One region of the Serratia sp. DFXYC6 genome, then DNA from elsewhere that is predicted to be linked to it. Evidence: predicted binding sites of a transcription regulator. Region 1 holds the regulator's gene; each other region holds the start of a gene.
What was found. Region 1 encodes CRP, which controls carbon source genes, mostly activating them, when cyclic AMP is high. Its sites were predicted from a motif close to ATGTGANNNNNNTCACAT; they were not measured.
Positions count from the first base shown of each region.

Region 2: AC2CGQ_RS03445 (sugar transporter) is a predicted target of CRP. The motif match lies at 2,670-2,687, and genes of this name have one in related genera.
Region 3: msrB (peptide-methionine (R)-S-oxide reductase MsrB) is a predicted target of CRP. The motif match lies at 1,969-1,986, and genes of this name have one in related genera.

Region 1 covers NZ_JBXUNV010000006.1:21,471-26,605, forward strand. Annotated here, with positions in the region: gene AC2CGQ_RS22570 (hydrolase) at 1-899, shown strand, start outside; gene AC2CGQ_RS22575 (YheU family protein) at 896-1,129, shown strand; gene AC2CGQ_RS22580 (phosphoribulokinase) at 1,280-2,149, shown strand; gene AC2CGQ_RS22585 (OsmC family protein) at 2,187-2,594, opposite strand; gene crp (cAMP-activated global transcriptional regulator CRP) at 2,977-3,609, shown strand; gene AC2CGQ_RS22595 (YccS/YhfK family putative transporter) at 3,660-5,135, shown strand, end outside.
Region 2 covers NZ_JBXUNV010000001.1:687,733-692,867, forward strand. Annotated here, with positions in the region: gene AC2CGQ_RS03425 (ABC transporter ATP-binding protein) at 1-315, shown strand, start outside; gene AC2CGQ_RS03430 (winged helix-turn-helix transcriptional regulator) at 346-765, opposite strand; gene AC2CGQ_RS03435 (aromatic alcohol reductase) at 852-1,784, shown strand; gene AC2CGQ_RS03440 (aspartyl/asparaginyl beta-hydroxylase domain-containing protein) at 1,802-2,488, opposite strand; gene AC2CGQ_RS03445 (sugar transporter) at 2,749-3,939, shown strand; gene AC2CGQ_RS03450 (MFS transporter) at 4,111-5,135, shown strand, end outside.
Region 3 covers NZ_JBXUNV010000001.1:1,205,685-1,210,819, reverse strand. Annotated here, with positions in the region: gene chiD (chitinase ChiD) at 1-1,052, shown strand, start outside; gene AC2CGQ_RS05950 (YeaC family protein) at 1,096-1,368, opposite strand; gene msrB (peptide-methionine (R)-S-oxide reductase MsrB) at 1,432-1,845, opposite strand; gene gapA (glyceraldehyde-3-phosphate dehydrogenase) at 2,194-3,189, shown strand; gene AC2CGQ_RS05935 (D-hexose-6-phosphate mutarotase) at 3,273-4,148, shown strand; gene AC2CGQ_RS05930 (MipA/OmpV family protein) at 4,243-5,007, opposite strand.

The sequences.
Region 1 (5,135 bases):
TGTTATTGAAACCGCATTGGCAACGGCTGGAATTGCCCGACGGCGATTTCGTCGATCTCGCCTGGAGCGAGGATCCGGCGCAGGCGCGCGACAAACCGCGTGCAGTGCTGTTTCATGGCCTGGAAGGCAGCTTCTACAGCCCCTACGCGCACGGCCTGCTCAACGCCTGGCGCGAGCGCGGCTGGCTCGGGGTGGTGATGCACTTTCGCGGCTGCAGCGGCGTACCCAACCGCAAGCAGCGCATCTACCACTCCGGTGAAACCGAAGACGCGCGCTTCTTTCTGCGCTGGCTGCGCGACAGCTACGGTGAGGTGCCAACCGCGGCGGTAGGCGTTTCGCTCGGCGGCAACATGCTGGCCTGTTATCTGGCGCAGCAAGGCGCCGACAGCCTGCTGCAGGCGGCGGTGGTGGTCTCGGCGCCGCTGATGCTGGAACCCTGCGCCTACCGCATGGAGCAAGGCTTCTCCCGCGTTTATCAGCGCTACCTGCTGGGGCAGCTGAAACAAAACGCCACCCGCAAGCTGTTGCACTACCCGGACACTCTGCCGCTCAAACTGTCACAGCTGAACGGGTTGCGACGCATTCGCGAATTCGACGACGCCATCACCTCGCGCATTCACGGCTTCAGCGACGCCACCGACTATTATCGCCGCTGCAGCGCCCTGCCGCTGTTGCCGTCTATCCAGACGCCGCTGCTGATCATCCATGCGAAGGACGACCCTTTCATGACCCCTGAGGTGATCCCCGACGTCGCCGGCCTGCCGCGCAATATCGAATATCAGCTGACTGAGTTCGGCGGCCACGTCGGCTTCGTCGGCGGCACGCTGAAAAAACCGCACATGTGGCTGGAGCATCGCATTCCGGCCTGGCTTTCCCCTTATCTGGACATTCCGACGTGATTATTCCCTGGCAAGAACTGGCAACCGACACCCTGAACAGCCTGATCGAATCCTTTGTGCTGCGCGAAGGCACCGATTACGGCGAACACGAACGCTCGCTGGAGCAGAAGGTGGAGGACGTGCGCCGCCAGCTGAAAAACGGCGAAGTGGTGCTGGTGTGGTCGGAACTGCATGAGAGCGTCAACATCATGCCGCGCGGCCAATTCCGCGCCGGGCAGGAAGAAATTTAGTGGCGCCCGGTTCTATGACTGACGGAAAAAATCAGGTAACAATGGGGCATTGCAAACCAGCGCGCGCCATTTTTCCTGACATAGAGAGCGTCAACAAGAGCCACAATAATCCCCTGACGCCGGCGCATTCAACACGGAGTGACAACCATCATGTCTGCCAAACATCCCGTTATCGCGGTGACCGGTTCCAGCGGCGCCGGCACCACCACCACCAGCGTGGCGTTCCGTAAAATCTTCCAGCAGCTCAATATCCGCGCCGCCGAACTGGAGGGCGACAGCTTCCACCGCTATACCCGGCCGGAAATGGACGCGGCGATCCGCAAGGCGCGCGATCTGGGCAGACACATCAGCTATTTCGGCCCCGAGGCCAACGACTTCGGCCTGCTGCAGCAGAGCTTTATCGACTACGGCAAAAACGGCACCGGCCGTTCGCGCAAGTACCTGCACACCTACGACGAAGCGGTGCCCTACAATCAGGTACCGGGCACCTTCACCCCGTGGGAGCCGCTGCCGGCGCCGACCGACGTGCTGTTCTACGAGGGGCTGCACGGCGGCGTGGTTACTGAGCACCATGACGTGGCCAAACACGTCGATCTGCTGGTCGGCGTGGTGCCGATCGTCAACCTGGAGTGGATCCAGAAGCTGATCCGCGATACCGGCGAACGCGGCCACTCCCGCGAAGCGGTGATGGATTCGGTGGTGCGCTCGATGGAAGACTACATCAACTACATTACGCCGCAGTTCTCGCGCACCCACATCAACTTCCAGCGCGTGCCGACGGTGGACACCTCCAACCCGTTCGCCGCCAAGGCCATTCCCTCACTGGATGAAAGCTTCGTGGTGATCCACTTCCGCGGCCTGGACCAGATCGACTTCCCCTACTTGCTGGCGATGCTGCAGGGATCGTTTATCTCGCACATCAATACGTTAGTGGTGCCGGGCGGCAAAATGGGGCTGGCGATGGAGCTGATTATGGCGCCGCTGGTGCAACGGTTGCTGGAAGGCAAGAAGATCGAATAAATGCGTTGAGCGCGGCGCCGGCCGCGCTCCGCCTCGATTACGCCGGTTGGCGGATCTCGAAGCTGTGGGTTACCGTGGCGGCCTTGTTGAGCATCAGCGCCACCGAGCAGTATTTCTCCGCCGACAGGTTCACCGCACGTTCGACGATCTTGTCGGTCAGATCCTGGCCGGTCACGATGAAGTGCAGGTTGATATGGGTGAACAACCGCGGGGCTTCTTCGCGGCGCTCGGAGGTCAGCTTCACCTCGCAGTCGCGCACGTCGTTGCGCCCCTTTTGCAAGATGGATACCACGTCGATCGCGCTGCAGCCGCCCACCGACATCAGCACCATCTCCATCGGGCTGGGCGCTTTATCACCGGCGTTGCCGTCCATCAGCACCTGGTGGCCGGAGGCCGATTCACCCAAAAACGTTAACCCTTCCACCCATTTAACTCTTGCCTGCATTCTGGTCACTCCGGTTGATTTCTTAAAATCAGAGTACGCTTTCGCATAGAAACAGGCAACGTAACCTGATGCTAATCATGCTGAAGCGAGACAACACGAGACACCCGCCTTACTCTGTGCTACAAACAGAGCCGCAATAAATCTTTCCGGGACACTGCATTTCAGGGAAACGCCCAGAGAAAGGCTCCTTTACCGGTATGTTAACAGAATGTAGCTTGCAGCGCTTACGGCAAGTTAATATGCTAGAGCGACAGCGTATTTTTATGACACGCCTCAAAACTTGCCGGTAGCCCTCGCTCATAACTGCGGCTACAGGCGGGTTTTACAGGGAACTCTGACCCCTGTGACACAAGGCAGCGATAACAACAGAGGATAACAGCGAATGGTTCTCGGCAAACCGCAAACAGACCCTACTCTCGAATGGTTCCTGTCTCATTGCCATATCCACAAATATCCATCGAAGAGTACGCTGATTCACCAAGGTGAAAAGGCCGAAACGCTTTACTACATCGTGAAAGGCTCCGTCGCGGTGCTGATCAAGGATGAAGAAGGTAAAGAGATGATCCTGTCCTACCTCAACCAGGGGGATTTCATCGGCGAGCTCGGATTGTTCGAAGAAGGCCAGGAGCGCAGCGCCTGGGTTCGCGCGAAAACCGCCTGTGAAGTGGCCGAAATTTCCTACAAGAAATTCCGCCAGCTGATCCAGGTGAACCCGGACATCCTGATGCGTCTGTCCGCCCAAATGGCGAGCCGCCTGCAGGTCACCTCCGAAAAAGTGGGCAACCTCGCCTTCCTGGACGTGACCGGCCGCATCGCGCAAACCCTGCTGAATCTGGCGAAGCAACCTGACGCCATGACTCACCCGGACGGCATGCAGATCAAGATCACCCGTCAGGAGATCGGCCAGATCGTCGGCTGCTCGCGTGAAACCGTTGGCCGTATTCTGAAAATGCTGGAAGATCAAAACCTGATTTCCGCCCACGGCAAAACCATTGTCGTCTACGGCACCCGTTAATCCCCGAAGAAACGGCGCAGTCTGCGCCGTTTTTTTATCTGCTCCCTGCCATGTGGCGCCGCCTGATCTACCACCCGGAAATCAACTACGCACTGCGACAAACGCTGGTGTTGTGCCTGCCGGTGCTGTTCGGCTTGTTGATTGGCCAGCTACAGCTCGGCCTGATGTTCTCTCTGGTGCCCGCCTGCTGCAATATCGCCGGTCTGGACACGCCGCATAAGCGCTTCTTTAAACGGCTGATCGTCGGCGGCACGCTGTTCGCCTTCAGCAGCGTGCTGCTGCAACAGGCACTGCTGTGGCACGTGCCGCTGCCGGCGCTGATGCTGGGCCTGGCGCTGCTGCTCGGCGTCACCGGCGAAATCAGCCCGCTGCACGCCCGGCTGTTGCCGGCGGCGCTGGTGGCCGCCATTTTCGCCCTCAGCACGGCCGGCACGGTACCTCTCTGGCAGGCGCCGCTGCTGTACGCGATCGGCACCGTCTGGTACGGCTTATTCACCTGGTTCTGGTTCAAGCTGTGGAAAGAACAGCCAATGCGCGAGACGCTCAGCCAGCTCTATCTGGAGCTGGCGGACTATTTCGAAGCCAAATACTCGTTGCTGACTCAGCACACCGATCCGCAAACCGCGCTGCCCCCGCTGCTGGTACGCCAACAAAAGGTGATGGATCTGATCAGCCTTTTATACCAACAGCTCAATTTCCTGCCGCACGCCAACAACCTCGAACAAAAGCGCCTGCAGCGCGCCTTTCAGGTGGCGATGGATCTGCAGGAGCACATCACCGTTAGCCTGCATCTGCCGGAGGAGGTGCAAAAACTGGTGGAGCAGAGCCAGGCCGAAGCGATCATTCGCCGCAACGCTCAGGTGATCGCCGGCCGGCTGCGCGTGGTGGCGCACGATATTCTCTACCATCAACATTCGAAGCGCTTCTCCATGAGCCACGAACTGGCGGCGCTGGAAAAAATGGCGGCGCAGCATCCCGATAACCCGGTCGGCCAGTTTTGTTATTACCACTTCAGCCGCATCGCTCGCCTGCTGCGCACCCAGCATCCGCTGTACCGCCGCGACCTGATGCCCGGCCAGCACCGCCTGCCGTTTTGGCCGGCGCTGGCCAGCTACCTGTCGTTCAAATCCACCGCCCTGCGCAACGCCGCACGGCTGGGGGTGACGCTGGCGGTCGGCAGCAGCCTGGGTGCGGTTTTCAACCTGCCGAAGCCTTACTGGATCCTGCTCACCATCATGCTGGTGAGCCAAAACGGGTATAACGCCACCCGGGTGCGTATTCAGCACCGTGCGCTGGGCACGATTGCCGGGCTATTGCTGGCGGCCGGGCTGTTGCAGCTGCAGCTGCCGGAAGGAGAAACGCTGAGCATCATGCTGGTGATCACGCTGCTGGCCTACCTGGTTTCGCGCAAGAACTACGGGCTGTCGGTGATTGGCTTTACGGTCACGGCGGTTTACACCCTGCAGCTGCTGGCGCTGAACGGCTCGCATTTTCTGGTGCCGCGTCTGATCGATACGCTGATAGGC
Region 2 (5,135 bases), on a different contig from region 1:
GCGATGACCATGTCCGGCGGCGAACAGCAGATGCTGGCGATCGCCCGCGCGCTGATGAGCCGGCCGAAGCTGTTGCTGCTGGACGAGCCGAGCCTGGGGCTGGCGCCGATCGTGGTGCGGCAGATCTTCGGCGTGCTGCGCGAACTGACCCGCAGCGGCATGACGCTGTTTCTGGTGGAGCAAAACGCCAACCATGCGCTGAAACTGTCCGATCGCGGCTATGTGATGGTCAACGGCCAGATCCGCCTCACCGGCAGCGGGGAAGAACTGTTGAACGATCCGGAGGTGAGAAAGGCCTATCTGGGCGGCGGCTGAGCGCCGCCCCACGGGCAGGGATGCCCGCGTTCATTTTTCGGCGTTGCGCTCTTGGCCATCGTAGTGCGAACGGGCCGCTCTGAAGGCGTCGGCGGAGGCGATAATCCACGACCAGAGTGGCAGCATGTTGAGCAGCATCTCTTCCCCCGCGTCGGTGATGGTGTAAACCACGCGGGGCAGTTTCTCCTGATAATCGCAGCGCGATATCAGCCCGTCCCGCTCGAGATGGCGCAGCGTCCGCGTCAGCATTCTCTGCGTCACGCCCGCCAGTTGGCGGCTTATCTCGCCGTGGCGCAGCGGCCCGTGAGTGCCCAGGATATGCAATACCCCCAGCGACCAACGGTTGCCCGCATGCGCGAGGATCTCACGCTTCAACCCTTCATCGTCGTTGCTCAGTTCTTCACAGAACGCCTGCGAAAATTGCAGCAGCGCTTCCCGATCGCTCGTCATATTCCTCTCCGGTATCACGCGTGTACCTAATTGAACCCGTTTTTGTCAGCTGTCAGGATGACGCAGTGTCAAGACAGGAGGCAAGAATGAAATCCACAAATCCATCTATCAATGCCGTGCTCATACTCGGCGCCGGTGAACTGGGGCTGCCGGTATTGCGTGCGATGAGCCGGCAGGCTCGGTTATCTCCATCTTTAAAAATCAGCGTGCTGCTCCGGCCGGAGGCTGCACGCGCCGTGAGCGGCCCGCTCCGGGCGCGGCGGGATGCGCTGGCGCGGCTCGGCATCGCCGTGGTGGAAGGCGATCTGCAGCAAAACGGCGTGGAGGCGCTGAGCGCGCTATTCCGTTCCTTCGACGCGGTGATCAACTGCAGCGGCTTTGTCGGCGGGGCGGGCACGCAGGTAAAGATCACCCAGGCCGTCTTGCTGGCGGGCGTGGCGCGCTACTTCCCGTGGCAGTTCGGCGTGGACTACGATGTCGTGGGTAAAGGCAGCGGGCAACAGGTGTGGGATGAACAGCTTGAGGTGCGCCACCTGCTGCGTGCGCAGAAGGCGACGGAGTGGGTGATTGTTTCCACGGGCATTTTCACCAGCTACCTGTTTGACCCCGGCTTTGGCGTGGTGGATGCGGCAAGCAAAACGGTGCGCGCGCTGGGCGACTGGCGCTACGCGGTGACGCTGACCACCCCTGAGGACATTGGCCGGCTGACGGCCGCGATTTTTTTCCATCGGCCCGCGTTTCGCAACCAGGTGGTTTATATCGCCGGCGACACGCTGACCTACCGCGAGCTTGCCGAACTTATGCAGGCGCACTGGGGCGTGGAGGTCAACAGGATCCTGTTGGACAAAGAGCGGCTGCAGGCGGAGGTGCGCAATCATCCGCATGACGTCGGCGCCAAATACCGGCTGGCTTTCGCCCGGCCCGACGGCGTGGCCTGGGATAAGGCGAAAACCTTCAATGCGCGCCAGGGCATAGCCACCACTACCGCCGAGCAGTGGCTGGCTTCTCAGGGCGGTTAATCGCCTGAGCGCCGCAGTCAGAACTGGCGCTGCATCCAGCGCACGTTCAGCCGCACCAGCGCGATGATGGCGCCGGAGAGCAGCCGCAGCCCGGCGGGCATGTCGCGGCGGCGGATGTCCAGCAGCAGCACGGTGCGCACCTGCGGGCTGTCGTTCCACACCTCGTGTTCGAAGGTATCGTCCCACAGCATGAACTCCCCCTCGTGCAGCCGGTATTCGCGGCCGTCCACTTTCAGCACCGCCGCCGGCGCGCCGTCGGCGCGTTTGGGCATGTCCAGCACCAGATAGCCGCGCAGAATGCCGCGAAACGGCCCGCGATGGGGCGGCACCTGTTTGCCGGGCGCCAGGAAGGAGAGCGAGGCGGACAGCACGTCAGGCGACGAAGCGATCAGCGCCGCCAGCGTCGGGCAGCGCGCCAGGTTGTGGGGGATGGGCTGGCCGTAGGCCTTCATGATGAACATGCGCCAGTCGCGCGCGTCGTTGGCGGAGATCGACGCCTGCTGGCTCATGATCTCGTGAAAACGGGGAATATTGTGCAGATCGTGGGCGACGGTCAGCGCCTCTTCGCGGATCTGCCGCCATTGGGCGGTGAAACGTTCGGCGTCGGGGAACAGCGCGGCGCTGTCGAGCACCGGCTTGCCCTGAATGCGGCGATCGTAAACATTGCGCAATGCGAGCACGGACCAATCATAAATCGCGGACATCATAATGACCTCGCCTCAGGAAACGCCAAAGGGACACTGCGCGCTTCTTCGGCGCGGCGCGTGGACGGCCTGGGAAGAACGGCAGGAAAAATTGGTACGCTTCAATAGATTAGCACAGCATTTTGGCAACCGTGCGTCGGTGAGCGTGTCGATGGGCGGTGAAAAAAACCACACAATTAAAGTGTGACGTATATCGCATTTAGCGGGCCGGTTGGTTAAAATATCGCGACTTGCCCGCACCTGTCCGGATTTTGTTTACCATGGAACACGCTCCCGTTTCGCGCTCAACCGCCTGGTTGCGCGTGGTTATCCTCGCCGTCTCGGCCTTTATCTTCAACACCACCGAGTTTATTCCGGTCGGTCTGCTGAGCGATATCGCCGCCAGCTTCTCGATGCAAACCGAACAGGTCGGCTTGATCATTACCATTTACGCCTGGATCGTCGCCGCCGCCTCGTTGGCGTGCATGCTGCTGACCAGCAAGATTGAGCGCCGCAAGTTGCTGATCGGCGTGTTCGTGCTGTTTATCGCCAGCCACGTGCTGACCGCCGTGGCCTGGAACTTCACCACGCTGGTCATTTCGCGCGCCGGTGTGGCGCTGGCGCACTCGGTGTTCTGGTCTATCACCGCCTCGCTGGCGATCCGCGTGGCGCCGCCAGGCAAGAAAGCCCAGGCGCTGAGCCTGCTGGCGGGCGGCACCGCGCTGGCGATGGTGCTCGGGCTGCCGCTCGGGCGGGTGGTCGGGCAGCTGCTCGGCTGGCGCATGACCTTTATCGGCATCGCGGTGTGCGCCACCCTGGCGCTGGTGCTGCTGTGGCGCCTGCTGCCGGTGCTGAAAAGCGAGCATTCCGGTTCGCTGGCCAGCGTGCCGCTGCTGTTCAAGCGCCCGGCGCTGGTGGCGCTTTACATGCTGACCATCATTGTGGTGACGGCGCACTTCACCGCCTACAGCTACATTGAGCCGTTTATCCAGACCGTGGCCGGGCTGTCGGAGAACTTCACCACGCTGATGTTGCTGCTGTTCGGCGCCGCCGGCATCGTCGGCAGCCTGCTGTTCAGCCGCTACAGCGAGCGGTTTCCTTCCGGCTTCTTCATCGGTGCCATCACGCTGCTGGCCTTGAGCCTGCTGCTGCTGTTGCCGGCGGCCGGCAGTGAAGGCCACCTGACGGTGCTGTGCATCTTCTGGGGGATGGCGATCATGGCGATCGGCCTGTCGATGCAGGCCAAAGTGCTGAGCCTGGCGCCGGACGCTACCGACGTGGCGATGGCGATTTTCTCCGGCCTGTACAACTTCGGCATCGGCAGCGGCGCGCTGCTGGGCAACCAGGTGAGCCTGCATCTGGGCATGGGCAACATCGGCTTCGTCGCCGCGCCGCTGGCGCTGATCGCCCTCGGCTGGTGCCTGTTGAGCGTCTACCGCAGCGAACGGCTGCAGCAGCACCACAGCCGTTAACCTGCCGATTCGGGATGCCGCTGCGGCATCCCGCGCTACATTTTCCTGCTATAAAACAGGCTGCTGCAGCGTTTTATGCTTAACTTTTTTTCATAGTCTGCTAATTAAAAATTTAACTCCGACGCCGCTTCGCTAGCATAGAAAGTCATCAAAAATGTTAATGCGAGGTTAATGGTGAGTGAATCTGTAGCGGCGTCGCCGATCCATGCGCGGGATTTGGCGGCCAGAATCGACGCCTTGCCCGCGTCGGCCGGCCTGTGGCGCTTTATCATTCTGCTGTCGCTGGGCGGCTTTTTCGAACTCTACGATCTGTTCCAGACCGGCTATATCAGCACTGGCCTTATCGCCGACGGCATTTTCCACACCGGCGCGCAGGGCGTTTTCGGCGTGTCGGATCAGGCGGCCTTTGCCTCCGCCACCTTTCTCGGCCTGTTCGTCGGCGCCAGCCTGCTGAGCCCGTACGCCGATCGCTTCGGCCGGCGCGCCACCTTTATGTTCGCTCTGATCTGGTATGGCGCCTTCTCGCTGCTGTTGGCGTTTCAACAGCAGGCGGAATGGGTGATCTTTCTGCGTTTTCTGGTGGGCGTCGGGCTCGGCATCGAGTTGGTGACCATCGATACCTACCTGACGGAGTGGGTGCCCGCGCACTTGCGCACCCGGGCTTTCGCCTTCGCGTTCTTCGTGCAGTTTCTGTCGGTGCCGGCGGTGGCGCTGATGTCCTGGTGGCTGGTGCCGCAGACGATTTGGGGGCTGAGCGGCTGGCGCTATGTGGTGATCGCCGGCGCGCTGGCTTCGCTGGTGATTTGGCTGGTGCGCAAGGGGCTGCCGGAGTCGCCGCGCTGGCTGGTGCAACAGCGGCGCTATGCGCAGGCCCGGCAGGTGATGCGGGACATGGAGCGGCGCTGCGGCGTGGCGGCCGCGGACTTCCCGTCGCGCCCGGTGGACGATGCCGAGGGAGCGCCGCTGCGCGGCCGCTTTCGCGACATCTGGGCGCCGCAATATCGCGATCGCACGCTGATGCTGGTAGTGATGAATTTCTTTCAGGCCATCGGCTTCTTCGGCTTCGGCAACTGGCTGCCGGCGCTGCTGTCGGGCAAGGGCGCTTCGGTCACCCACAGCCTGCTGTACGCTTTCTTTATCACGCTGGCCTACCCGCTGGGCTCGCTGCTGTGCAGCTTCTACGCCGACAAGATGGA
Region 3 (5,135 bases), on a different contig from region 1:
CGGCGCTGAAAGACCCCGCTCGCCGCCACCAGATCTACCTGTCGCCGAAAGTCACAGCCGATTTGCAACGGCTGCCGGTGCTGCGCAAACAGAACCCCGAGCTGAAAGTGCTGTTGTCGGTCGGCGGCTGGGGCGCACGCGGTTTCTCCGGCGCTGCCGCCACCGCGGGAAACCGGGTGATTTTCATTCGCTCCGCGTTGCAGGTGATCGAGCAGTACGGGCTGGATGGGATCGATCTGGACTGGGAATACCCGGTAAACGGCGCCTGGGGTTTGGTGGAAAGCCAACCGGCAGACCGCGACAACTTCACCCTGCTGCTGAGAGAGCTTCATCAGGCGCTGGGTAAAGGCAAGCTGTTAACCATCGCCGTCGGGGCCAACGTCAAAAGCCCGCAGGAATGGGTCGATGTGAAAAGCATTGCCCCTTACCTCAACTACATCAATCTGATGACCTACGACATGGCTTACGGCACGCAGTACTTCAATGCCAACCTGTACGATTCAAAGCGCTGGCCAACCGTAGCCGCCGCCGACCGCTACAGCGCCGATTCCGTGGTAAAACATTATCTGGCCGCCGGATTAAAACCGGCGCAGATGAACCTGGGTATCGGTTTCTACGGCCGGGTGCCGAAACGAGCGACCGAGCCGGGCATCGACTGGGACAAGCCGGACGCCGCCAAACATCCGGTGACGCAGCCTTATTTCAGTGCGCGAGAAACCGCTCTGTTCCGCACGCTGGGGTTGGATCTCAGCAAAGACACTTACTTTAAATACCACGATATCGTCAGCAAATTGCTCAACGATCCGCAGCAGCGTTTTCGCGAACACTGGGATGACGACGCCAAAGTGCCATACCTGACGCTGCAATCCGCCGAAGGCAAACCGCTGTTCGCCATCTCCTACGAGAACCCGCGTTCGGTGGCTATCAAAGCCGAGTACATCAAAAGCCAGGGATTGGGGGGAGCGATGTTCTGGGAGTACGGCGCGGACGACAATAACCGGCTGGCGCAACAGCTGGCGGAGTCGCTGGGAATAAAAGGCGAGAAACGGTAAATCGACGGGGGCGATGGCGACATCGCCCCGCTTTAGGGACAGCTTACTGCGGTTTAAGTTTGACCAGCGGCTCGGCAACAAACTGCTGCTTCAGTTCTTGCTTGCTCTTCATCACGATCTGCCCGTCGGTGCCGATGCTCATGTGCTGCGGATCGACGTTGTTCATCGACTGCCACAGCATCACCGCCTGCAGGCTGTTTTCCTTCTGCTCAGGCGTCAGCGCCACGCCGTCCGGCCACTTGCCCAGCTCAACCGCCTGCACCAGGCGCTGGTATATCTCGGGCGTCATCGCCGCAATCAGATCTTTCACGTCCATCAGAGCCCTTCTCGCTTACAGATGAATAATTAGCTGAATCGATTTTGTTGATTAAATTACCACTTAACCAGCCGTTTGGTCGCCATTTTCGCCATCGGTGAAACTCAGCGAGGCGGAGTTGACGCAGTAGCGGTCGCCAGTCGGCTGCGGGCCATCAGGGAAAACGTGCCCCAGATGCGCGTCGCAGTGGCCGCAGCGGATTTCAACACGATGCATATTATGTGAATTATCATCAAGATAACGGATTGCATCGGCGGAAACCGGCTCATAAAAGCTCGGCCAGCCGCAGCCGGAATCGTATTTGGTTTCGGAATAGAACAGCGGCTGGTTACAGCACAGGCAATGGTACACGCCCTCGCGCTTGTTGTGCAGCAATTTGCCGCTGAACGGCGCTTCGGTGCCACGCTGTTGCGTCACATAACGTTGGATTTCATTCAGTTCCGTGACCGGATGACCGGGGGTTGTCTCTTTAGCCATTTGTGCTTATCTCTGAATGTGGATAATGTCAACGAAAACAATGATTAATAATAACAAAAAATTAACACCGCTGCAGGGGTTTTTGGCCTAAACTGTAGCCCATAAAGGCCACGTCACGATGATATGTGATAACGATCACACATCTTGCGTATGCTGACTTTATACTTGGCGGCTTGTCCCCATATAACGGATGAGGCCGAGCGCAAATGGACTGTGCAATAAGCGTGCAAAACCACCCTTCCGGTTTGACTTGCCGCAAGTATTGACACGATTCCGCTTGACGCTGGGTAAGGTTTTTGTAATTTTACAACCAACCTTTTATTCACTAACAAATAGCTGGTGGAATATATGACTATCAAAGTAGGTATCAACGGTTTTGGCCGTATCGGTCGCATTGTTTTCCGTGCTGCTCAAGAGCGTTCTGACATCGAGATCGTTGCAATCAACGACCTGTTGGACGCAGAGTACATGGCTTACATGCTGAAGTATGACTCTACTCACGGCCGTTTCAACGGTACGGTAGAAGTTAAAGACGGCCACCTGGTTGTTAATGGCAAAACCATCCGTGTTACCGCAGAGAAAGACCCGGCTAACCTGAAGTGGAACGAAGTGGGTGTTGATGTGGTTGCTGAAGCGACCGGTATCTTCCTGACCGACGAAACCGCGCGTAAACACATCACCGCCGGCGCTAAAAAAGTGGTTCTGACTGGCCCATCCAAAGATGCGACCCCAATGTTCGTTCGCGGCGCCAACTTTGACAAATATGCCGGCCAGGACATCGTGTCCAACGCCTCTTGCACCACCAACTGCCTGGCGCCACTGGCTAAAGTCATCAACGACAACTTCGGTATCGTTGAAGGCCTGATGACCACCGTTCACGCCACCACCGCTACTCAAAAAACCGTTGATGGCCCGTCTCACAAAGACTGGCGCGGCGGCCGCGGCGCATCCCAGAACATCATCCCTTCTTCTACCGGCGCAGCGAAAGCGGTTGGCGTGGTTCTGCCAGAGCTGAAAGGCAAACTGACCGGCATGGCGTTCCGCGTACCGACCCCTAACGTGTCCGTTGTTGACCTGACCGTGCGTCTGGAAAAAGCGGCTACCTACGAAGAAATCAAGAAAGCCATCAAAGACGCCGCTGAAGGCTCTATGAAAGGCGTTCTGGGCTATGTTGAAGACGACGTGGTTTCCACCGACTTCAACGGCGAAGTACTGACTTCCGTGTTCGATGCCAAAGCCGGTATCGCACTGAACGACAACTTCGTGAAACTGGTTTCCTGGTACGACAACGAAACCGGCTACTCTAACAAGGTTCTGGATCTGATCGCTCACATCTCCAAGTAATGGCATGATGTTAAGCTGATAATGAGGGCGACATTTTTGTCGCCCTTTTTTATTTGTATCTCCGGCAAACAATAGGTCATGAAATGAACGAGAAAATTTTCACCCTGCCCGTTTCCGAACAAATTTCTCCTTATATCAGCCAGCGGCAACTCGATGAGCTGGGCGTGGTTGTGGTGTCGCACCCGAAAGTGCGCGCGGCCGTCGCGCTGCAAGGCGCGCATTTGCTGGCCTGGCAGCCCAGCGGTGAGCAGCCGGTGATTTGGCTCAGCAACAACACGCCTTTCGCCACAGGCAAGGCCATCCGCGGTGGCGTGCCGATCTGCTGGCCGTGGTTCGGCCCGGTGGCGCAACCCTCCCACGGCTTTGCCCGCAACCAGCCCTGGAGCCTGACGGCGCACGATGAAGATGAGAACGGCGTCATCCTGACCTTTACGCTGAAAGACAATGAGCAGACCCGCAAACTGTGGCCGCACGCCTTCACGCTGATTGCTCGCTTCAAGCTGGGTGAAGAGTGCGAGATCGAGCTGGAATCGCACGGCGATTATCAAGCCACGGCGGCGCTGCACAGTTACTTCCAGGTCGGCGACATCGATCGGGTCAGCGTGGCGGGCCTGGGCGAGCCTTATATCGACAAGGTGGCGGGCGGCGCAGAGGCGCATCAGACGGGTGAAGTGACATTCATCGGCCAAACCGACCGCGTCTATACCCGCCCGGAAGCTTTCAGCCAGATCCGCGATCCGGCACTCGCTCGCACCATCGAGGTTCACCACCATCATATGAGCGACGTCATCGCCTGGAACCCCGGCGTGGAACTCTCCTGCAGCATGGGGGATATGCCGAACGACGGTTACAAGACCATGGTCTGCATCGAGACCGGGCGCGTCAGCAAACCGCTGGTCGCTGCCGGCGAGCAACCCGCCCGTTTGGGTGTCACCTTCCGCAGTCGTAAGAAGGCCTGAGGAACCGTGCGCGGAAGCGCACTACAGATGTGCAAAAGGGGCGCCAGCGCCCCTTTTTGATGCACGACACGCACGATAATTGTGCAATGCGTGATTAGAAGGTGTAGCTCACACCCGTCATCAATAAACCGGTGTAAGATTTATCCACCATCGGGCTGTCTTTCACTTCATCCGACAATTTCACATAGCGGCCGACGAAGAAGGCGTTCCAGCTTTTGTTGATCTGATAATTGGCGCTCAGCTCGAGATACGGAGCCCAGCTATCGCCAGGGGTGTAGCTGTCCAGGCCGCTGCGGCGTGATTCATTGGCGCTGACGCCGTAGTAATATTTGTTCTGGTTCTTACTGTTCCACATCACGCCCACGCCCGGGACCAGCGTCAGCGCGTCCAGATCAAACTTGTACAGATAAGCGACATCGCCCACCAGCCCGTTGCTGTTGTTCAGCGTGTCGCCGGTGAACGTGGTACGAAGGGTGCCCCACTCTGCGTTGTGTGAATAGGCCAGGCCGGCCATCAGCGTGCCGCGACGCTTGTCGAGACGCTTCATGCGATCGTCGTCGCTGTCGCCCGGACGGTAGCCCCATGGCGTGTAATACCCCATGATGCTCAGCTGATTTTCTTGATCTTTCCACAGGTAGTAACCGGCGGTCAGAGTACGGAAGTAGAAGTCGTCACCTTCATAGTCGATGACGGGCACCGGATAAACGCGGTCCTGATAACCGCGATACGCGTCCGGGCTAACCAGCGCGGCAGCACCGAGTGACCAGGTCCCCGCCTGAGCACTTTGCGCACAAACCATTGCGGAAGCGATAATTGCTAGCGTTTTGAGTTTTGAAATCTTCACTGGTTCTTTTTCCATAAATTACAGGGTTAATAGCCGCGATAGTTTATGTGAAAATTTAGTTGCGCGCCTAATCTTTACAATAGAAAACGACCAAGATCGAATAACTTATAGCGGAATTATGAATTAATCATGGCGGAACGATG